Regions from separate parts of the Streptomyces sp. NPDC038135 genome, predicted to be linked through region 2. Evidence: riboswitches for the same ligand, from Rfam matches in the RefSeq annotation. Region 2 holds a riboswitch; each other region holds the start of a gene.
The links. Region 2 has a riboswitch for cyclic di-AMP ahead of ACZ7JA_RS24625 (M23 family metallopeptidase). Riboswitches for the same ligand answer to the same signal wherever they lie in the genome.
Positions count from the first base shown of each region.

Region 1: linked by a shared signal. The riboswitch ahead of ACZ7JA_RS02815 (C40 family peptidase) and the one ahead of ACZ7JA_RS24625 (M23 family metallopeptidase) in region 2 are both predicted to bind cyclic di-AMP.
Region 3: linked by a shared signal. The riboswitch ahead of ACZ7JA_RS08415 (M23 family metallopeptidase) and the one ahead of ACZ7JA_RS24625 (M23 family metallopeptidase) in region 2 are both predicted to bind cyclic di-AMP.

Region 1 covers NZ_JBVJXS010000001.1:603,436-610,972, reverse strand. Annotated here, with positions in the region: gene ACZ7JA_RS02830 (C40 family peptidase) at 1-815, opposite strand, end outside; gene ACZ7JA_RS02825 (hypothetical protein) at 1,239-1,592, shown strand; gene ACZ7JA_RS02820 (tellurite resistance/C4-dicarboxylate transporter family protein) at 1,596-2,564, opposite strand; gene ACZ7JA_RS02815 (C40 family peptidase) at 2,844-4,088, opposite strand; cyclic di-AMP (ydaO/yuaA leader) riboswitch at 4,097-4,267, opposite strand; gene pcrA (DNA helicase PcrA) at 4,551-7,031, shown strand; gene ACZ7JA_RS02805 (M23 family metallopeptidase) at 7,112-7,537, opposite strand, start outside.
Region 2 covers NZ_JBVJXS010000008.1:391,848-399,384, forward strand. Annotated here, with positions in the region: gene ACZ7JA_RS24620 (SGNH/GDSL hydrolase family protein) at 1-409, opposite strand, end outside; gene ACZ7JA_RS24625 (M23 family metallopeptidase) at 663-1,607, opposite strand; cyclic di-AMP (ydaO/yuaA leader) riboswitch at 1,612-1,771, opposite strand; gene ACZ7JA_RS24630 (alpha-galactosidase) at 2,078-4,168, opposite strand; gene ACZ7JA_RS24635 (tyrosine-protein phosphatase) at 4,341-5,138, shown strand; gene ACZ7JA_RS24640 (DUF6126 family protein) at 5,145-5,267, opposite strand; gene ACZ7JA_RS24645 (helix-turn-helix domain-containing protein) at 5,264-5,890, opposite strand; gene ACZ7JA_RS24650 (aspartate aminotransferase family protein) at 5,965-7,350, opposite strand; gene dxs (1-deoxy-D-xylulose-5-phosphate synthase) at 7,347-7,537, opposite strand, start outside.
Region 3 covers NZ_JBVJXS010000003.1:16,673-24,209, reverse strand. Annotated here, with positions in the region: gene ACZ7JA_RS08445 (SDR family NAD(P)-dependent oxidoreductase) at 1-171, shown strand, start outside; gene ACZ7JA_RS08440 (GTP cyclohydrolase II) at 205-849, opposite strand; gene ACZ7JA_RS08435 (MarR family winged helix-turn-helix transcriptional regulator) at 1,001-1,540, opposite strand; gene ACZ7JA_RS08430 (dihydrofolate reductase family protein) at 1,627-2,760, shown strand; tRNA gene ACZ7JA_RS08425 (tRNA-Met) at 2,827-2,900, shown strand; gene ACZ7JA_RS08420 (PP2C family protein-serine/threonine phosphatase) at 3,092-4,288, shown strand; cyclic di-AMP (ydaO/yuaA leader) riboswitch at 4,523-4,689, shown strand; gene ACZ7JA_RS08415 (M23 family metallopeptidase) at 4,699-5,739, shown strand; gene ACZ7JA_RS08410 (aldo/keto reductase) at 5,888-6,835, shown strand; gene ACZ7JA_RS08405 (PrsW family intramembrane metalloprotease) at 6,861-7,537, opposite strand, start outside.

The DNA.
Region 1 (7,537 bases), on a different contig from region 2:
AGCCCCGAGCAGTCGAAGGCGTTGGGCCCGGTCGCGCCCCAGACGTAGGGGCTGCCGAGCTTCTGGTAGGCGTAGGCGACGGCCGCGGCCGCGCGGGAGCCGGAGGCGGCGACGGACCCTGCCTGCTCAAGGGCCGCCCGGGTGTCCGAGGCGGAGCGCGAGGCGTGGCCGGCGCCGGCTCCCGCGCCGGCGATCCGTGACCGCTCCGCCGGAGTGAGCCTGGCCAGCAACCTGCGCGCCTCCCCGAGCTTCGCGGTGACGGTTTGCTTGTGCCGCCGTACCTCCGCCTGCCGCGACCGCAGTGACGTCAGCTCGGCGCGGGCGTCGCCGCGCAACTGCTCGATCTCGCGGAGCTGCTCCCGTACCCGGGTCACCGTCCCCGCCTGCCGGTCGCCCGCCCGCTCCGCGAAGGCGGCGCCGTCCAGGTACCGGTCCGGGTCGCTGGACAGCGCGAGCTGCCACGAGGGGTCGATCGCGCCGTCGCGGTACTGCGCCGCCGCCAGCGAACCGAGCTCGTCGCGCGCCGTGTTGAGCTTCTGCTGTCGGCGTGCGGCCTCGTCCCGCAGCGAGTTCAGCCGCCGCTGGGCCGCGTCCGCCTTCTCCTTCGCCCCGTCGTACTTCTCGGTGGCGGTCTCCGCCTCCCGGTACAGCCTGTCGACCTTGGCCTTCACCTGGGCCGGCGTCAGCTGCGGTTCGGCGTTGCCCGTGCCCTCGAAGGCCGCCGCGGTGGCCGCGCCCGCCAGGGCGAGGGTCACGGCCGTGCGGGCCGTGTTACCGCCGAGGGAGCGCTGTCGGGGCCTGCGGTGCGCTGCCACCTGGACCGTCACGTCCTTCCATGGGACCTCTGCGGCCGAGCGGTCGGGGTGTCCGGCGGCCGCCCGCACAGGGGAACGGACCACCGCCGGACCTTTCTCGGCGGAGGTGACCGGCGGCCGCCCCTGGCCCGGGCGGCGTGGGAAGCCGGTCACCTGGGGGAGGACGCTAGGCCGGACTGTGACAGGTTGGTAACGCACTGTACGGAAGTGGCCGAGACGGACCGGGGCGCGTCAGTCCGTGACCGCTCTGCCGGTCCATGGTTGCCGCCTTCACGCTGCGTAGTGACCGAAGCGCGCATTGAGGGGTTCACGGGGGCCCTGTGGTGCTATGGGGCGCATATATGCAAGATCAACTCACACGGAGCGCGGCTGTGGGCGGGCCCGGTGACCGGCCGCCCGGGGCCTCCTCATAGGCTCCGGGTCATGGACGTACTCATCCATCTCTTCGTCGGCCTGCACATCATCGGCATCGCCGCACTGCTCGGCGGTTTCCTCACCCAGATGAAGGCGATGGGCCAGGGCACGGCCCGGTTCGTCCCCGGGATGCTGCACGGCGCGTTCACCATGCTGGTCACCGGCGTGGCCCTGGTCGGGCTCAACGAGGCCGACGGCCACCACGTCGACTCCTTCAAGATCGGCGTGAAGCTGGCCCTGCTGATCGTGATCCTCGGACTGGTCTACGTCCAGCGCGACGTGGAGAAGGTGGACAAGCGCGTCTTCGGGCTCGTCGGCCTGCTGACCGTGGCGAACATCTTCATCGCCGTGCTGTGGACGTGAGACTCAGCGCGCCCTGACGAGCCCGGCGCGGCCCGCGAGCGCCGCGCCGGCCGCGACCGCCACCCACACCGCCACCGTCAGCCACACCAAGGCCTCGCCCGGCTGCCGCAGCCACCCGATGCCCATGACCGCGCCGACCGACAGGGCCGACGCAGCGGTCATGCCCAGCGAAAACACCGTCGACCACCGCCGCACGTCGTAACGCAGCCGCGGCCGGGCCACCTCGGCCGCCAGCAGGACCACACAGCACGCCAGGTCCAGTACCAGCAGCGCGACCGTGACGTTGCGGAGCACGCCCCGGTCGTCGTCGTTCCACAGGTACAGCCGCGCACTGTCGGCGGCCAGTAGCTTCGCCCCGGCCAGCGCCGAGATGGCGAGCGCCCCGCCCACGATCCAGTGGTCGCCGGCGCCCTCCAGCACCTGACGCGGATCGAAGCGCGCCAGCGCCAGGCAGTAGAGGACCAGGCCCAGCCAGAACAGCACCAGCGCGGCGCGCGCGAGCCAGGCCGTCGTCTCCGCCGCGGCCAGGGTGGCCGCCAGCACCGCGAGCCCCTGTGTGGCCACGCAACACAGGAACACCGCCCCCGGCATGCGCCGCTCCCAGTGCGGTACGACGAGAAGGAGCAGCACCGGCCACAGCACAACCGCCAGTGCCAGGGCGGCCTCGGCCAGGGTCTGCCGGCCGAGCAGCGAGAGCCGGGTGCCGAGCACGGTCGTGGCGGCCACGGTGGTGAGCGCGCCGGGGCTCTTCGCCTCGGCCATCCACCGCGGCCGCTGCGTCACCAGCCGCACGGTGAAGTCGGCGGCGAGCGCCGCCCAGGCGAGGCAGCCCAGCCACAGGAAGACGAGCGACACCGTCTCGGCACCGGTCAGATGCAGGGCCACCGACACGATGCCGCTCGCCATGACGGCCGCCCCCGCCGCCGGCGGACGCCCCGCCCACCACGTACGCACACCGGAGAAGCGGGGCATGGGCATGAGCCCGATGCTAGGCCGTGTCCGCAAAGTCGCGTCTGCGTCACGACGCCCGGCACGCACTCTCGCCGCACCGGCCGAAAGCCCGAGTACACCCAGTACGAGGGCATCCGGCCGGCACTCCCCCAGCCTTCGGCCGGGGGACCCCCAGAGCACGCACCGGACGCCGCGACGCCCGCCCTGCGGGCGAACGACGCGACTTTGCGGACACGACCTAGGGAGCGGGGCCGCCCGCGCTCGCGGGGCACGCGCGCGTGGAGCCCGAAAAGAGCACCGTCAGGCCGGCCGCACCACCCGGTGGACCACCGACTCGCCCGCCAGGTGCACCGGCTCCTCGCGCACGTACGCACCGGGGCGCGGGGCGTGGATCATCGTCCCGTCGCCCGTGCACAGGCCCACATGGCTGCTGTCGTGGTGGAAGAAGACCAGGTCGCCGGGGCGCGCTTCGTCGAGCGGGACGGCGGTGCCCATGGCGGCCTGGTCCCGCGCGGCACGCGGCAGGGCGACGCCGGCGGCCTTCCAGGCGGCCTGCGTCAGGCCGGAGCAGTCGTATGAGCCGGGCCCGCTGGCGCCGGAGACGTACGGCTTGCCGATCTGGGCACGGGCGAAGGCGATCGCCCTCTCTGCCTTGGTGACGGGGGCGTGCGGTACGACGGGCGGGGCGCTCGGCCGCCGCGCTGCGGACCGCGTCCGCTCCGGCGCCTGGGCCGGGACCGGAGAAGCAAGGACCGGAGGAGCCAGGACCGGGCCGGCGGCCGGTGCCGAAGCGAAGGCCTGAGCCGGGTCCGGAGCCGGGATCGCATCGAGCAGCGGGTCCGGAGCCGGGGTCGCATCGAGCAGCGGGTCCGGAGTGGGGATCGCATCGAGAATCGGACCCGCGGTCGAAGCCGGGGCCTGGAGCGCCAACGGATCCGTGGTGGAGGCCGGGGCCTGGAGTGGAGCCGGTGCCGGCATCGGTTCCGCGGCCGAAGCCGTCAGCCGGATCAGCAGCCCGCGCGCGGTGACGAGTTTGTGCTGGACGGCCGCCTTGGCCGTCCTCACGTCGTACGGTGCGGCGGTCGCCGGCGCCTCGTGAGCCCTGGGGGCCTTGCGCTCGGCGGCGCCCTTCACCCGGGAGGCCAGCCGGTTCATCAGCCGGTTCTGGGCGAAGTGGTCCTCCGGGAACTCCGCGAGGAGCGAACCGGCCGGCTCCGGAGCGGCGGCGAACGGAGCCAGCCCCTCGCGGGCCTTCGTGAACAGTCCCGGGCGCCGGACGGCCTCCGCGCGCGGGGCCTCGGCGCGAGCCCGCTGCACGGCCGAGGGCTCCTCGTCCGGGTCCGCCCTGCGGTACAGCTCGTCGATCTTCTTCTCGACCTCCTCCAGGCTCGGCCTGCCGTCGCCCGCGGAGGGGGCGGAGGTCGAGGCGGACGCGGCCGTCTGGGACAGGACGGCCACGGAGGTGAGGGCGGCGGTGGCCAGGACGGGGGTGCGGATGCCCGTCCCGCGGGTCCCCGGGGGACCCGGCTTGCGGTGCGACGCCAAGGCTGGCGACTCCTTCCAACGTGCCGCCTACCGGGTTAGCTGTCGGGTTCGGGCGGGTGGTTCGGAAGGGTTGCCCTACGGCGTCTTCCCGGGCGGGAGTCGGCCGATTCACCCCAGGATCGGTGGGTCCCCGGCTCCGGCCGCCGTGAAGGGCGCACCGGACTCGGCGGAGGCCGCGCGGCCCGGCGAGGTTCGCCGGTAGGGGTCGTGCGGCCTGACGGAAACCTAGCCAACTCGTGTGACTCCTGTGAAGGTTGCTGTGCCATATGTCCGATACATTTCCGTGACCCGGGGCCGGTTTCATACAGGCGTGACAAGGCGATCTCGCAGGGTGAGGAGTCCGGCCGGGTCCGCGGCACGCCGGCCGGCGCGCTCGACGCGGGTCCTGTCGCCGACCTCACGGCCGCCGGTTTTCCGGTGCCGGGACCGGTTGTCGGTGCGGCCCCCTAGACTCGTAGAGCGATGAGCAGCCTCTTTGACGACAGCTTCCTGGCGGACCTCCAGGCCCCTCGTGGGCACGCGGAGGAGCCCCCGCCGCCGCCCGAGGACGATCACGCTCCGGAGCCCCTTCCGGACGATCTGTTCGGCGGGAAGTTCGACGTGCCGCCGGACCGGGACGCGCACTACCGCGACGGCGCCCCGCGTCCCGTGACCGACCCGGACGCGCTGCTCCGGGGGCTGAACGACAACCAGCGCGCCGCGGTGGTCCACGCCGGCTCTCCGCTGCTCATCGTGGCCGGCGCAGGCTCGGGCAAGACCCGCGTGCTCACCCACCGCATCGCCCACCTGCTCGCCGCGCGGAACGTGCACCCCGGCCAGATCCTCGCGATCACCTTCACCAACAAGGCCGCGGGCGAGATGAAGGAGCGGGTCGAGCAGCTCGTCGGCCCGCGCGCCGGCGCGATGTGGGTGATGACCTTCCACAGCGCGTGCGTGCGCATCCTGCGCCGCGAGTCCAAGAGACTCGGCTTCACGTCGTCCTTCTCGATCTACGACGCGGCCGACTCCAAGCGCCTGATGGCCCTGGTCTGCCGCGACCTCGATCTCGACCCCAAGCGCTACCCGCCGAAGTCCTTCAGCGCCAAGATCAGCAACCTCAAGAACGAGCTGATCGACGAGGAGGACTTCGCCGCCCAGGCCACCGACGGCTTCGAGAAGACCCTCGCCCAGGCGTACGCGCTCTACCAGTCGCGGCTGCGCGAGGCGAACGCGCTGGACTTCGACGACCTGATCATGACGACGGTCAACCTGCTGCGCGCCTTCCCGGACGTCGCGGAGCACTACCGCCGCCGCTTCCGGCACGTCATGGTCGACGAGTACCAGGACACCAACCACGCCCAGTACGCCCTGGTCCGGGAGCTGGTGGGCACCGGGCAGCACGACGAGGACGTGCCGCCCGGCGAGTCGGACCTGCCGCCCGCCGAACTGTGCGTGGTGGGTGACGCGGACCAGTCGATCTACGCCTTCCGCGGCGCGACGATCCGCAACATCCTCCAGTTCGAGGAGGACTACCCGAACGCGACGACGATCCTGCTGGAGCAGAACTACCGCTCCACGCAGACCATCCTGTCCGCCGCCAACGCGGTCATCGAACGCAACGAGTCCCGCCGCCCGAAGAACCTGTGGACCAACGCCGGCCAGGGCGCGCGGATCACCGGCTACGTCGCCGACACCGAGCACGACGAGGCCCAGTTCGTCGCCGAGGAGATAGACCGCCTCACCGACGCGGGCGAGGCGAAGGCCGGGGACGTCGCCGTCTTCTACCGCACCAACGCGCAGTCCCGTGTCTTCGAAGAGATCTTCATCCGCGTCGGCCTGCCGTACAAGGTCGTCGGCGGCGTCCGCTTCTACGAGCGCAAGGAGGTCCGGGACGTCCTCGCCTACCTGCGTGTCCTCGCCAACCCCGAGGACTCGGTGCCGCTGCGCCGCATCCTCAACGTGCCCAAGCGCGGCATCGGCGACCGGGCCGAGGCGATGATCGACGCCCTCTCCCAGCGCGAGAAGATCAGCTTCCCGCAGGCGCTCAAGCGCGTGGACGAGGCCTATGGCATGGCCGCGCGCTCCACCAACGCGGTCAAGCGGTTCAACACGCTGATGGAGGATTTGCGGACCGTCGTGGAGTCCGGCGCCGGACCGGCCACCGTGCTGGAGGCCATACTCGAACGCACCGGTTACCTGGCCGAGTTGCAGAACTCCACCGACCCGCAGGACGAGACCCGCATCGAGAACCTCCAGGAACTCGCGGCGGTGGCGCTGGAGTTCGAGCAGGAGCGCGCGGAGGGCGAGGCGGGCACGCTCGCCGACTTCCTGGAGCAGGTCGCGCTGGTCGCCGACTCGGACCAGATCCCGGACGAGGAGGACGGCGACGGCGTCATCACCCTGATGACCCTGCACACCGCCAAGGGCCTGGAGTTCCCGGTCGTCTTCCTGACCGGCATGGAGGACGGCGTCTTCCCGCACATGCGCGCCCTCGGCCAGACCAAGGAACTGGAGGAGGAGCGGCGCCTGGCGTACGTGGGCATCACCCGCGCGCGGGAGCGGCTCTACCTCACCCGGTCGGCGATGCGCAGCGCCTGGGGCCAGCCGTCGTACAACCCGCCCTCCCGCTTCCTGGAGGAGATCCCGACCGCCCACCTGGAGTGGAAGCGGACCGGAGGGGCGGCGCCGATGTCCTCCGGACCCGCTGGCGGGGTCGCCGCGTCGCTGTCCTCCTCCCGCTCCCGTTCCGCGGCGTCGGGCGCGTCCGGGTTCGCCACCCGGCGCTCGGCCGAGAAGCCCGTGGTCGCCCTGGCCGTGGGGGACCGGGTCACGCACGACCAGTTCGGTCTCGGCACGGTCGTCGGGGTCAAGGGCACCGGCGGCAACGCGGAGGCGACGATCGACTTCGGCGACACCAAGCCGAAGCGGCTGCTGCTGCGGTACGCGCCCGTCGAGAAGCTCTAGGCGACCCGTCGGGCAGCCCCGGACGACAGGAGCCCCGCCGGCCGGGCGGGGCTCACGTCATTCTCCGGTTGCTTCGAGGCTCAGTTCGGGTCCAGCCCGTGGCTGCGCAGCCACGGCAGTGGGTCTATGGCCGCCCCGCCGGCCGGCCGGACCTCGAAGTGCAGGTGCGGGCCGGTGGAGTTGCCGGAGTTGCCGGAGTAGGCGACCGGCTGGCCGGCCTTGACCTCCGTACCGGAGGCGACGCGGTAGCTGGAGAGGTGGCAGTACCAGGTCTCCGTGCCGTCCTTCGCCGTCACGATCATCATGTTGCCGTAGGCGCTGTTCCACTTGGTGGAGACGACGCCGTCGGTCGCGGCCATCACCGTGGTGCCGTACGACACCGGGAAGTCGATGCCCGTGTGGACGGACATCCAGTTCACGCCCGCCTGGCCGAAGTAGGCGCTGAGCCCCTTCTGGGCGACCGGGATCGCGAACTTGGGCCGCAGCCGCTCCTTGAGCGCGGCCTC
Region 2 (7,537 bases):
AGGTGGCGATCTTGCCGCGCAGGTGCTTGAGCACCGGCACGCCCCGGGTGTCGAAGCCGGTCGTCACCATCACCGTGCCCGCGGCGGCCGCGAGGGCGGCGATGGCCCGCTCGAAGCGCTCGGCCACCTCGTCGGGGTCGGTGCCGGGCCGGATGATGTCGTTGCCGCCCGCGCAGAAGGAGACGAGGTCGGGGGCGAGTTGGACGGCCTTCGGGAGCTGGTGCTCGACGATCTGGTCGAGCAGTTTCCCGCGGACCGCGAGGTTGGTGTACTGGAAGTCGCCCTCGGGCCGCCGGTCGGCGAGCAGGACCGCGAAGCGGTCGGCCCAGCCCACGAACGCCCCGTCGGGCCCGGGGTCGCCGACGCCCTCGGTGAAGCTGTCCCCCACCGCCACGTACGACCCGATCACTGCACTGTTGTCACTCTTCGAATCGTCTGCCACGTCGGACCATGATTCACCTTCGGATGTGACCTACGCGACCGTAGGCAGGGGTTGACGATCGGTGAGATGAGACACCCTTAAAGAGTTTGCCAACCCAGGAATACGGCGGGTACGGGGCCGGTCCGGACGTACCGAAGGCCGGACCCGGGGATCGGGGGTCCGGCCTTCGGAGGCTGTCCGGCAGGTGGCCGCCGGGAGCGTGTCGCTGAGCGCGGGTGGCTCAGAGGGCGACGCCGTGCGAGCGGAGGTAGCCGACGGGGTCCACGTCCGAGCCGTAGTCCGGCGTGGTGCGGATCTCGAAGTGCAGGTGCGGGCCGGTCACGTTGCCGGTAGCGCCGGACAGGCCGATCTGCCGGCCCGGGGTCACCGTCTGGCCGGCCGACACCGAGAGCTGCGAGAGGTGGGCGTACTGGGCGTAGTAGCCGTCGTTCAGCTTGATGACGACCTGGTTGCCGTACGCGCCGCCCCAGCCGGCGGAGACGACGGTGCCCGCGCCGACGGCCTTGAGGGAGGTGCCGGTGGGGACGACGAAGTCGACGCCGGTGTGGTAGCCGCTGGACCACATGCTGCCGGCGACGTGGTAGGCGGTGCCGACGGTGGGGACGGCGACCGGGAGGGTGTAGCCGGTGGCGGGGGCGGCTTCGGCGGCCTTGGTGACCTGGGCCACCGGAGACGCCTGGAGGACGGGGGCGGCCGGGGCGGTCTTCGCCGGGGACTCGGCCCGGGCGCCCGAAGGCTGCGCGGACCGCGCGGGGGCGGGGGCCTCGGTGCGGGTCGGGGCGGCGGCCTTCTTGCCGAGCGACAGCTTCAGACCGGGGTGGATCAGCGCCGGGTTCTCGCCGACGGCCTGCCGGTTGTCGGCGTAGAGCCGGTGCCAGCCACCGCTCACATGCTGCTCGCCGGCGATCCCGGCCAGGCAGTCGCCGGGCTTCACCGTGTAGGTGCGCACGCCGGGTGCCTGCTGGGTGGCCGCCGCGGCCTTTCCGGCCGCCGTCTTCCCGGCGGACTGCACGGTCTTTCCGGGGGTGGACTGAGCGGTGGCGGCGTGCGCTCCGGTGGCGCCCAGCAGGGGCAGGGCCAGTGCGGCGCCGCCGGTTCCGGCGGCGGCGATGGAGCGGGTGAAACGCCGAGACTTGGGACGGCGGTGCTTACCCTTCGCGGGCATGACGCATTCCTCTCCGGCGCCTGCGGGGTGAGCTGTCGGGTTCGGGCTGGAGCTGCCCGGCCGCGCGGTGCGCGGCTTCACCCCGAGCCTGTCGCGGAGACCGGGACAGGCGAGTCGTACCTGGTGGGTCCCCCGCTCCTGCCGTGCACGGGTCATGTGTGCGGGACTCCGGGCGGCGGCAGGATTCGGCGTTCCGTCCGGATTGGTGGCGAACGTAAGCGAGCGGGACGCGCGGAAACAAGCGGCCGATTCCCGGCGTTCACGCCCCAGAAGATCCAAAAGGGAAATTCGCGGTCACCGTGCGTGAATTCCCGTCCGCTCCGCCGATCGAATTCCCGGTTTCCGTTTAGGAATTAGGTGAACATGACGAACAGCGGACGGTCACGGTTATGACGCTCCTCACGCACCGCTCCCCAGCAGCCCTTACTCCGGGCCGAGTTGCGACGAAGGCGTCAATTCGGGCAGAGGAATCATATGCGGCGCAGTCGGACTACTACCGCATCCAGGTCACCGCGCAGTCCGGTCGGCAGTCCATGGTGCAGCAGCACCGCACCGCGGTGCACTTCGCCCGTTTCGCGGCATTCGTACGATGCCGTGGGGTCGAGTCCGCGCAGCCGTACGCGCGGCACCGGCTCCCCGTAGCTCTGCGCCTGGAGGCACGCCAGGACCACCGTCTCGTCCCCGAGCACGTACTGGACGGCGCTCAGGCCGCCCGTCGGGGGCCGCAGCCGGTACAGCTCGCCGCGCTGGACGAGCGGCCTGATCTCCTTGTAGAGGGCCACCCACTCCCGGGCCTCGGCCAGCTCCTCCTCGGACCACGCGGTGAGGTCGCCGCCTATCCCGAGGACGCCCGCCATGGCGCTGACGAAACGGAAGCGCAGGGAGCTGGTCCTGCCGTTGAGCTGGTTGTTCGGGCTGTCGGTGACCCAGGCGGCCATCACGCGCGCGGGATGGATCTGACTGAAGCCGTGCTGGATGGCGAGCCGGTCCAGCGGGTCGGTGTTGTCGGAGGTCCACACCTGGTCGGTGCGGCTCAGCACACCGAGGTCGATCCGGCCGCCGCCGCCCGAGCAGGACTCGAAGGCGACGTGGGGGTGGGCGGCGCGCAGCCGGTCCAGCAGGGCGTACAGCGCGCGGACGTGGTCGACCCACAGACGCTGCGGATACGGCTCGCCCGGCCAGCCGGCGTCGGTGAAGCAGCGGTTGAAGTCCCACTTCACGTAGTCGATCGGCGCGCCGGACAGCAGGGCGTCCAGACGCTCCCACAGGTACTCCTGGACGTCCTCGCGGGCGAGGTTGAGGACGAGCTGGTTGCGCAGTTCCGTCCGCCTGCGGCCCCGCTGGTGCTGCACCCAGTCGGGGTGGGCGCGGTACAGGTCGCTGTCCGGGTTGACCATCTCGGGCTCGACCCAGACGCCGAACCGCATGCCGAGGCCGTGCACCTGGTCGGCCAGGGGCTTGAGGCCGTGCGGGAACCGGTCGGGGTTGGGGGTCCAGTCGCCGAGTCCGGCCCGGTCGCTGGTGCGGGCGCCGAACCAGCCGTCGTCGACGACGAACAGTTCGACGCCGATGCCGGCCGCCCGCCGGGCGAGCGCGGCCTGCTGCTCCTCGGAGATGTCGAAGAACGTCGCCTCCCAGGAGTTGAACAGCACCGGCCGGTCCCGGTCGGCGTCCGGGATCACGTGCGCGCGCTGGTAGGCGTGCCAGGTCCGGCTGGCCCCGCCGAAGCCGCCGTCGCTCCACAGGCCCGCGAAGACGGGGGTGGTGTACGACTCCCCCGGTTCCAGGAGCAGCAGGCCGGAGTCGTCGTGGCCGGCCCCGCCGGTGATCTGCACGCGTGCGTCGGGGAGTTGGGCGACGGCGATCCGCCAGGAGCCGGACCAGCCGAGCGCGCAGCCGTAGACCTCCCCGCGTTCCTCGGTGGCGTCGGTGTCGAGGGCGACCCAGGGCAGGTGCTGGTGGCCGGTGTGGCCGCGGCGGCTGCCGACGACCTTCTCGCCGTGGGTGAGCGGAGCGCGGGTGAGCAGGGACTCGGCGGCCCAGCGGCCGTTGAGCTGGGACAGCCGCCAGCCGTCGCGGTCGGGCAGGGTCCAGGCGGCGGCGTCGGCGCGCAGCAGTTCCACCCGCGTCTGCCCGCCGTTGTCGAGGGTGACCCGGCGCTCCACCACGTCGCCGCGCATCCGGTAGTGCAGGGTGACCGCCAGTCCGTCGTCGTCGAAGCGCAGCCGCAGCTCCGCGCCGTCTCCCGCCTCGTCCCGCTCGCACTCGTACGACACGAAGCGCCATTCGGTGCCGCGCCGCTCGCCGGTGCGGACGCTGAGCGCGGGGCGGACGAAGCGGGGGCCGCCCTCGACGGGGTACTCCTCGCGGCCGTCGAGCGGGGACTCGAAGGGCCGGTAGCCGGGCAGCGGGCTCAGGGCCAGGGCCTCGGCGTCGGGGAGCGTGATGCGGGGCCCCCAGTGGAGGTGGATCAGCTCGTGCGCCTCGGTCAGGTGCAGGGCATAGCTGCTGGTGGGCCCCGACAGGAGCCAGGTGCGTCCGTTCTCGGCGATGTCCACCATCGAGACCTCACAGGTGTCAACAGATCCGCTCAGGTGCGCACATCATCGGGGCCCGTGCGCGCCCCTGGCAACGCCTGTGGACAACTCGTTGCCCGAGGTGATCGATGTCGTATCGTCGTCGGAGCGCCCGCCGGCGAGCCGAGCCGACGGGTTCCGACCGGGAGGAGCCCCCGTGACGCAGCAGGTCCCGTCGACCGAGCCGGAGCTGGCCGGAGTGCGCAATTTCCGTGACGTGGGCGGACTGCCGACCGAGGACGGCCGGCGGGTGCGGCAGGGGGTCCTGTTCCGCAGCGGTCACCTCGCGCACGCGACGGAGGAGGACGCGGCGTTCCTCGCCTCCCTGGGCCTGCACACGGTGTTCGACTTCCGCAACGCGGCCGACCAGAAGCTGGAGGGCCCGGACGTCGCCCTCCCGGGCGTGCGGAACGTGAACCTGCCGCTGAGCGACCCGGCGGACGGCGCCGAGTTCTGGAAGATGGTCCGGGACGGCGACCTCGACCAGCTGCGCGACATCCTCGCGGACGGCAGGGCCGCCGCCCGGATGGTCGCCTCCTACCGGACGATCGTCACCGAGCGCACCGCCGAGCACTCCCGGGTGCTGCACTCGCTCGCCGAGGACAGCGTCCCCGCGCTGATGCACTGCGCCGCGGGCAAGGACCGGGCGGGCATCTCCATAGCGGTGACCCTGCTCGCGGTGGGCGTGGAGCGCGACGCGGTCGTCGCCGACTACCTCGAGTCCAACGCCAAGCACCGCCGCTACAAGGTGCGACGCAACGGCAGCCCCGACTCCGCGTACACCCCCGAGGTGATGGAGCTGCTCAGCCCGCTCTTCGACGCGCGCGCGGAGTATCTGCATGCGGCGTTCGGGAGCATCGAGGAGACCTGGGGCGGCTTCGACGCGTACTTCGAGCAGGGGCTCGCACTCACCTCGGCCACCCGTGAGCGGCTGCGGGAGCGCCTGCTCGACTGACGTCCGTCAGCTCTTGGCGCCCACCGCGAACAGCAGGTAGAGGAACGCGGCGAACAGGTGGCCCACGGCGATGTAGATGATCAGCCGGATCCACAGGGAGCGGGGGAACTTGGTCTCGTAGTCGCTCATGGCAGCTCTCCGGTCAGCGGGCCCAGGCACAGTGCGGCCGTGGGGCTCTGCAGCAGGGTGTGGACGAACAGCAGTTCCACGCCGTCCTGGTCCTCGGCGGCCAGGCGGTGCGGGGTGAGGGAGTCGAAGTGCGCGCTGTCGCCGGGGCCGAGCAGATGCGCGGTGTCCCCGAGGCGCAGCCGCAGCCGCCCCTTGAGCACGTGCAGCCATTCCTCGCCGGGATGGACGCGCACGATGTCGCCCTGCGCGCCGTACGGCACCCGGACGCGCAGCGCCTGCATGCCCCGGCCGGACGCGCCGGCCTGGAAGTAGGTCCAGCCGCCCGCCCGGGTGGGCTCCATGTCGGCGGCGCGCACGATGGCGTCCCGGTCGGCGACCCGCTCGCCCAGCAGTTCGGAGACGGTCGTACCGTAGGTACGGGCGAGCGCGAGCAGCATCGGCAGCGACGGCTGGCGCCCGCCGGTCTCCAGCCGGGAGAGGTGGGCGGGCGAGAGCCCGGCGGTGCGGGCCGCCGCCTCCAGGGTGAGGCCGGCGCGCCGGCGCAGGTCCCGGAGCTGCGGCGCCACGGCGGGCAGCAGGTCGTCGCCCTCGCCCGCCGGTGGCGAGGCTTCTGAGGCGTTCATGCCTCCATTGAGCCCCAGGTTTGCCTCTGCGGCAAATTTCTTGCCTCAGAGACAAACCCGTCCTCCGGCCGGCTCTACCGGTTGCCCACCGCCTGCTTGATCAGCGTCTTCCCGAAGTCCCACATCAGTCCGCCGCCGTTGTGCGCATCGTCCATGACGGCGGTGAAGGCGGCGACGAACCGGTCCACGTCGGCCTCGTCGATGATCAGCGGCGGGATGAGCTTGATCACCTCCAGGTGGTCGCCGGACACCTGCGTGAGGATGTGGTGGCGCTGCAGCAGCGGGACGACGACCATCTGCGCGAACAGGCCCTTGCGGGCGGCCTGCAGCATGGTCCAGCGGCCGCGCAGCTTCAGCGAGGAGGGCCGCCCGAACTCGATGCCGATCATCAGGCCCCGGCCGCGCACGTCCGCGAGCAGCTCGTACCGGTCGATCAGCGCGGTGAGCCGCGACTTCAGCAGCTCGCCGGTGGTCCGCACCCCGGCCACGATCTGCTCGTTCTCCATGACCGACAGCACGGCGAGCCCGGCGGCCATGGCCTGGGCGTTGGAGCCGAAGCTGGCCGAGTGGACCAGCACGCGGTCCATGGACGAGTAGACCTTCTTGAAGATCCACTCCTTGCCCAGGGTGGCGCCGACCGGCACGTAGCCGCCGGACAGCGCCTTGGCCACGCACACCAGGTCCGGCTCCACGCCCTCCTCGTGCTGGTAGGCGTAGAAGTCGCCGGTGCGGCCGAGGCCGGTCTGCACCTCGTCGGCGATCAGCAGCGCCTTGTGCCGGTGCAGCAGGTCCTGGGCGGCGCGCAGATAGCCGGGCGGCGCCTCGTGCACCCCCTTGCCCTGGACGGGCTCGACGATCAGGGCGGCCACGTCGCCCTTCTTCAGCTCCCTGGCGAGGGCGTCGAGGTCGCCGAGGGGTACGGCGGTGTCGGGGAGCAGCGGGGCGAACCCGTCGCGGAAGCCGTCCTCGCCGTTGACCGACAGGGAGCCGGTCGTCAGGCCGTGGAAGGCGTGGTCGCAGTACAGCACCCTCGGCCTGCCGGTGGCGTACCGGGCGAACTTCAGGGCGGTCTCCACCGCCTCCGTGCCGCTGTTGCCGAAGAACACCCGGTCCAGGTGCGGGCTGTGGGCGAGCAGCCGCTCCGCGAGCAGACCCGGCAGCGGCTGGCAGTCGAAGCGGGTGAGGTCGGCGAGGCCGAGGTCCAGGACCTCGTGCAGCGCCTTGCGGACGACCGGGTGGTGGCGGCCGAGGCCCATCACCCCGAAGCCGGCGAGCATGTCCAGGTAGTCGGTGCCGTTCGCGTCGAAGAAGTGGGCGCCTTCGGCCCGTTCGTAGACCCGGTCGAAGCCGATGGTGTGCAGCATGCGCGGGAGCTGCGGGTTGAGGTGCTTGGCGTGCAGCTCGTAGCGTTCGGCTCCGCGCTCGGCGAGGAGGGCGCCGAGGTCGAACTCCGTGCTCATTCACTCTCCTTGGCTGTGCCGTCGACGGCCTTCACGGCCCTGACGGCCAGGCTCGCGCTGATCCGCCCGGCGATCTCGACGGGGGTGAGGCCGATGTCGGCCAGTACCTCGCCGCGCTTGGCGTGCGCGAGGAACTGGTCCGGGATGCCGAACCGGCGTACCGGCACGTCCACGTCCGCGTCGCCGA
Region 3 (7,537 bases), on a different contig from region 2:
CGTCTGTCGTCCGACCCGGAGCGGGTGGCGGAGCTCGCCGCCCGCACGATGGTGGGGCGCAACGGCCTGGCCGAGGACTTCGCGGGCGCCGCGGTGTTCCTGGCGAGCCGTGCCTCCGCCTACGTCACCGGCCAGTCCGTCTTCGTCGACGGCGGCCTCTCCGTGCACTAGTCCGGGACCGCCCGGACCCGGGCAGGCCCGCGTTCAGCCCGCGCTCAGTTCGGGCAGCAGGTCCAACTCGCCGAGCGGCAGCGTGTGCTGGGTCTGCAGGACCTTCGCGCGCAGGTAGCGGACGTTGTGGGCGGTGGTGAAGACGCCGGTCGGCACCCGGTCCCGGACGAGTACGCCGAGCGAGCGCAACTGCTCCGCCTTGTCCGGGTTGTTGGAGAGCAGGTCCAGCTCCCCGATGCCGAGCGCGCGGAGCATCTGGGCGGCGGCCGTGTAGTCGCGGGCGTCCTCGGGGAGGCCGAGCGCGGCGTTGGCCTCGTAGGTGTCGAGGCCCTGGTCCTGCAGGGCGTAGGCGTCGAGCTTGTTGTACAGGCCGATGCCGCGCCCCTCCTGGCGGAGGTAGAGCAGCACGCCTCCGCGCTCGGCGATGCGCTCGACCGCCTCGCGGAGCTGCGGCCCGCAGTCGCAGCGGGCCGAGCCGAAGACGTCCCCGGTCAGGCACTCGGAGTGCAGCCGCACCAGCGGAACCGCGCCGGGCTCGCCGAGGACGACGGCGACGTGCTCCTGGCCGTCGTCCAGGCCGTGGAAGGTGACGAGTTCGGCGTCGACGCGGTAGCCGTCGTGAAAGTGCAGCGGCACCCGCACGCGGGCGCGCTGGGTGGCGGCGGGGGTGTCGGACATGCGGGCCTCCGGGTTCCGTCCCTGGGCATCTGCTTCAGATTTGAAGCAGTAGCTCAATCCCGGACACTACCTCATGCTTAAAAGTTCAAGCAACGGATTTCGCGCGGGTCGGCTTCGCGGGCTCCGCGCCCGGACCGCCCGGGGCCAGGGCTCAGGAGCGGGGCGGCTCGGGCGGCTGTCCCGGACAGGGCGACGACCGCCGCCGCCAGGGCACGTCCTCCGGCGCGGCCCCCGTCTCCTCCCCCTCCAGCACCCGGGCCACCCCGGCGCAGATCTCCTCCAGCTGCCCCACCTGCTCGGGCGTGAGCCGGTCGAACAGGGTCGTGCGGACCGTCTCGACGTGCCCGGGTGCCGTACGCTCCAGCACGGCCGTGCCCTCCGGCGTCAGCACCGCGAGACTGCTGCGCCGGTCCTGGCTGCAGTCCTCCCGGCGCACCAGCCCGTCCCGCTCCAGCCTGGTCACCGCGTAGGTCAGCCTGCTGCGGGTGATCTTCAGGGTCTCGGCGAGGTCGGTCATGCGCAGTCGCCGGCCGGGCGCCTCGGAGAGGTTGGCCAGCACGGAGTAGAACAGGTGGGGCATGCCGGCCTCCTGCTGGAGCTGCCGGTCGATGGCGTCCTCCAGCAGCCGGGAGGCGGCGATGTAGGCGCGCCAGGCGCGCTGCTCCTCGGGAGTGAGCCAGCGGGTCGTCATGCCGCCAGTGTAGGTTTGTTTCAAACTTGAACCAAGATTCGAATGTGAACAAGGCTCCGCCGGGGTCTTCGCGAGGGAGCGCGCCGATGCCGTACCCGTACGTCCTGCTGTCCGCCGCCGTCTCCCTCGACGGCTATCTGGACGACACCGGCCCCGACCGGCTGCTGCTCTCCGGCCCGGCCGACTTCGACCGCGTCGACGAGGTGCGGGCCTCGGTGGACGCCATCCTGATCGGCGCCGGCACCATCCGCGCCGACAACCCCCGGCTCCTCGTCAACTCGCCCGCGCGCCGCGCCGCCCGGGTCGCCGAGGGCCGCCCGGCGTACCCGCTCAAGGTCGCCGTCACCGCCTCCGGAGACCTCGACCCGGCCGCGAACTTCTGGCACACCGGCGGCGAGAAGGTCGTGTACAGCACGGACCGGGGCGCCCAACGGGCCGCCCGCGTCCTCGGCGGGACCGCCGACGTGGTCCCGCTCGGCCCCGAGCTCGACTGGCGCGCCCTGCTGGCCCACCTGCACGATGTGCGCGGGGTGCGGCGCCTGATGGTCGAGGGCGGCGGAACCGTCCACACCCAGCTCCTCCAGCAGGGCCTCGCCGACGAACTCCAGCTCGTCCTCGCCCCGCTGTTCGTCGGCGACCCGGCCGCCCCGCGCCTGTTCGGCCCGGGCGGGTACCAGGGCGGCCGGCTCCGGCTCACCGAGTCCCGCCGGATCGAGGACGTCGTCCTCATGCGCTACGAGCCCACCGCCCCCGGCGCCGGCCCCGCGCCGGCCGCCGCCGACCGGCGCTGGCTGGCCACCGCCTGCGAGCTGGCCGCCCTGTGCCCGCCCTCCCGCACGGCGTTCAGCGTCGGCGCGGTGGTGGTGGCCGCCGACGGCGCCGAGCTGGCCCGCGGCCACTCGCGCGAGGGCGGCGACCCCGTCGTGCACGCCGAGGAGGCGGCCCTGGCCAAGCTGGACCCCGCCGACCCCCGGCTGCCCGGCGCCACCGTCTACAGCAGCCTGGAGCCCTGCTCCCGCCGCGCCTCCCGCCCCGCATCCTGTGCCGAGCTGATCCTGCGCGCGGGCGTGCGTCGGGTGGTCACGGCCTGGCGGGAGCCGGACACCTTCGTGCCCGGCGCCGACGGCGCCGGAGTGCTGGCGGCGGCCGGCGTGGACGTCGTCCTGCTCCCCGAGTACGAGGGCCCGGCCAAGGCGCCGAACGCCCATCTGCTGCCCTGAGCGGCGCCGCGCGGAAACGTGTGTGCGGAGCACCCCCGGACATGACGTATGCTTGAGACACAACGACGCGGGGTGGAGCAGCTCGGTAGCTCGCTGGGCTCATAACCCAGAGGTCGCAGGTTCAAATCCTGTCCCCGCTACTGAAGACTCAGGGCCGGAATCCAGTTCATGGATTCCGGCCCTGAGTGCTTTCCGTCGCCTGTCCGCACGGCCGCCCCATGGAAGCCGAGTGGCGTACGTCACAGCAGGTCATCCGCTCGGGCCACAGCGGTCGCCCGCCTCCCGCGCCCCCGCCACGCTGGTCTCACGTCGAGGACACGGGAGACCAGCAGTGCGCCCTGGTGAGGTGGAGGACAGCCCGTACGCCAGGGCGGGCGGCCGGCTCCCCAGCGGACCCGTTCCGGACCCGGACCCGGACCCGGTCCTCGGCGCCGGCCGCGCGCCGCTGCCCCCGGAGCGCCGCCGCTCCGCCGGGCGCAGCCTGCCCCACGCCCTCGCCCTCCTGCTCATCGCCGGCGGGCTCCTGTACGACCTGCTGACCCCGCGCGAGTTCACCGCCGTGCCCTTCTTCACCGCCGCCCCGCTGGTCGCCGCACCCCTGACCTCGCTGCGCACCACGCTCCTCACCGGACTGGCCGCACTGGGCGCCACCTATGCGGTGCACGCCCACTTCGGCCCCGGCCTGGACGTCAACACCGTCACCCAGGTGGTCACCGTGGCCACGGTCGCCCTGCTGGCCGTCGTCATCAACCGGGTCGTACGCCTCGGCGACCGGCGGCTCGCCTCCGTCCGGGAGATCGCCGAGGCCGCCCAGCGGGCCGTGCTGCCCGAGCCCGCTCCCCGTATCGCCGGCCTCGACATCGCGGCCCGGTACGAGGCGGCGCAGGAGGGCGCGTCCATCGGCGGCGACCTGTACGCGGTGCAGGACGGCCCGTACGGCGTGCGGCTGGTCGTCGGGGACGTGCGCGGCAAGGGCATGGGCGCGGTCGCCGCCGTCGCCGTGGTGATCGGGGCGTTCCGGGAGGCCGCCGAACAGGAGCCCACGCTGGAGGCGGTGGCCGGGCGGCTGGAGCGGGCGCTGGCCCGCGAGGGCGCCCGGCGCGACGGGGCGGACGCGCTGGAGGGCTTCACCACCGTCGTCCTCGCCGAACTGCCGCCCGACGAAGGGGTGGTGCGGATCGTCAACCGCGGTCATCCGCCGCCCCTGCTGCTGCACGCCGACGGCGCCCTGCACGTCCTGACCGCGGGCGAGCCCGCGCTGCCGCTCGGCCTGGGCGAGCTCGGCCGGCGCCCCGACCGCGCGGCCGAGTCCCGCTTCCCGGCCGGCGCCACCCTGCTGCTCCACACCGACGGCCTCACCGAGGCCCGGGACGCCCACGGCCGGTTCTACGACCCGGTGCGCCGGCTCGCCGGCCGCCGCTGCACCGACCCGCGGACCCTGCTCACCCGGCTCGCCGCGGAGGTCAGACGGCACTCCGGGGGCGGCATGGCGGACGACATGGCACTGCTCGCCGTACGCCGGCCCTGACCCGAGGTGACCGAAAGTGATCGGATGGAAGCCCTCCGCTTGCCCGCTGAGTCACCATCAAAAACCTCGTGACTCCTGAATGCCGGTCAACTCGCCCGTTTTCCACGGCCGCGCGGCGTACGTCCACCCCCGGAAACGTTAATGATCAAGCCGAACGGCTTGGAATCTCACACGTGAGTCTATTAACGTTCGATAACGCAGCGCGGTCGTCCCAGCCGTCACAAGAGGCGGCTCCGTGCGCACGCGCCGAATCCCGCAAGGGAACCGGGGAACCACCACCTTGGGGTGAATCACGCGGATGCCACCGTGAACCGATCCGGTTCCCGGTACGTATACGCGCGTAGGAGACCTTCCTGCTCCGAACCCGTCAGCTAACCCGGTAGGCGGAGGAAGGAAAGGAGTGCGCCCGCGTGGCGTCCAACCGGCCTGCCCCCGAAGCCCCATACGTGCCCAGCCAGCCCGACACCGAAACGTTCGGCTACGGCGGCTACCGCGCCGAAGAGGGCCCCTGGGAGGAGTGGAACCCCACCGAGGAGTCCATCCGCCCCGTACGCGGCCGGCACCGCGTCGCCAAGCAGCGCGGCGGCGGACTCGCCCGCAGCTCCACCGTCCTCGGCGTCGGCGTCATAGCGGCCGTCGGCGCGGGCGGCATGGCCAGCGCCCACACCGGCAAGCCGCCGGTGTCCATCTCCATGCCCGATCTGCCGTCCGTCGGCTCCCTGTTCGGCGACGACCACGCCGAGGCGGCCGAGGCCACCACGGCTTCCCTCAGCACGGTCGGCACCACCGCGGCCGCCGAAAGCGACCAGGGCGGCTCCGACGCGGGCGAGACCCTGCGCAGCCGGATCATGGCCCAGGCCGAGCAGCAGCAGAGCAAGGCCGACTCCAAGGCCGCCGCGGCAGCGGCGGCCGCCGCCGAGAAGCAGGCCGCCGACGCGGCCGCCAAGGCGAAGGAGGAAGCCGCCGCCAAGGCCGCCGAGGCCAAGAAGGAGGCCGAGGCCGCCGCGGAGAAGAAGGCGGAGGCGGAGCGGCTGGCCGAGCTGGCCAAGCAGTACACGCTGCCGACGTCCTCGTACACGATCACCTCGACGTTCGGCCAGGCCGGCTCGATGTGGTCCTCCGGCTACCACACCGGTCTCGACTTCGCCGCGCCCACCGGCACGCTGATCAAGGCCATCCACAGCGGCACCATCACCGAGGCGGGCTGGGCCGGCTCCTACGGCTACCGCACCATTCTCACCCTCGACGACGGCACCGAGCTGTGGTTCTGCCACCAGTCCTCGATCAGCGTCTCCGTCGGCCAGAAGGTCAGCACCGGCGACGTCATCGGCCGCGTCGGCGCCACCGGCAACGTCACCGGACCGCACCTGCACCTGGAGGTCCACCCCGGCGGCGCGGCCACCGGCATCGACCCGATGGCGTGGCTGCACGGCAAGGGCCTCAACCCCTGATTCCGGCCCGGGCCCGACCCGGCCCGGCGCCGCGCACCGTCTTCCCGGCGGCCCCGACTCCCCTTGGAGTCGGGGCCGCCGGTCTTGTTCACACACCGTTCGCGTGAATCCGGAATGGGCGGTATGGGGTTGATCGTTGTAACAGGGCATGACTGTTTCCCTGCGCAAGATCGGCTCCTCCGACCTCGAGGTCTTCCCGCTCGCCCTCGGCGGCAACGTCTTCGGCTGGACCGCCGACGAGAAGACCTCCTTCGCCGTCCTCGACGCCTACACGGCCGCGGGCGGCAACTTCGTCGACACCGCCGACTCCTACTCGGCGTGGATCGAGGGCAACGAGGGCGGTGAGTCGGAGACCATCATCGGCAAGTGGCTCAAGGCCCGCGGCAACCGCTCCGACGTCGTCGTCGCGACCAAGGTCAGCCAGCACCCGCAGTACCAGGGGCTGAGCGCGGCCAACATCAAGGCCGCCGCCGACGCCTCCCTGCGCCGCCTGGACACCGACTACATCGACCTCTACTACACGCACTTCGACAAGCCCGAGGTGCCGGTGGAGGAGATCGTCGGCGCCCTGGACGAGCTGGTGAAGGCGGGCAAGGTCCGGCAGATCGCCGCCTCCAACATCAGCCCCGAGCGGCTGCGGGCCTCCCTCGACTTCTCCGACCGCGAGGGCCTGGCCCGCTACGTGGCCCTCCAGCCCCACTACAACCTGGTCTCCCGCGACACCTACGAGGGCCCGCTGCAGGACCTCGCCGCCCGCGAGGGGCTCGCCGCGGTCCCGTACTTCGCCCTCGCCTCGGGCTTCCTGACCGGCAAGTACCGCCCCGGCACGACGGTCGACAGCGCCCGCGCCGGCTCCGCCGCCAAGCACCTCGACTCCGAGCGCGGTCAGCGGGTGCTCACGGCCCTGGACGAGGTCGCCGGAGCCCACGACGCCCCCGTCGCCACGGTCGCCCTCGCCTGGCTGGCCGCCCAGCCGACGGTCACCGCCCCCATCGCCTCGGCCCGCACGGTGGAACAGCTCCCCGCGCTGCTGGGCGTGGCGGAGCTGCGGCTCACCCAGGAGGAAGTGGACCGCCTGAACCAGGCCTCCGCCTGACCCCGGCCGGAGGGCGGACGCCCGGTCAGGACCGGTACGGGTTGTACCCGGGGTACCCGGGCGGCGGCGCGGACGGGTTCCCGTAGGGGGCGGGCGGGTTCGGCGCCGCGCCGTACGGCACCGGCGGATATCCGTACGGGACACCCTGGTGCCCGTACGCCCCCGGGTGTCCGTACGCCGCCGGGCGGCCTGCGGGCATCGCCGGATACCCGTACCGCGCCCAGTACGCCGAGGCCGCCGGCACCGGGGCCACGGTCCTGGCCGCGTGCTCCAGCGCCGGCCGGGCCACCTCCCGGCGCCGCCACAGCTCGGCGAGCAGCTCCTGCTCCCGGACGGCGGAACCGGCGCCGGCCCGGCCCCGGCGCCCACGGTGCCGCAGGAAGGCGAGCGAGGTGGCGTACGCCTCGTACTGCGCGACCGCCCGCGCGGCGGGCCGCCCGCCGAGGTGGCGGCGGGCGTGGTCCCGGGCGGCGCGGCGCGCCCGCATCGACCCGAGGACGAACGGTTCGGCAGGCCCGAGCCACCCGGCGTACACGTACGCGGGCAGCTCCTCCCGCACGGTCCGCAGCTCGCGCTGCCGGGTCCAGACCGCCAGCCAGGTCAGCAGCCCGAACGCGGGGAGCATGAAGGCGGCGTAGACGGCGAGGAACCCGACCCGGCCGAAGGTCGCGGAGCCGTTCCACAGGGCGTGCATGCCCATCG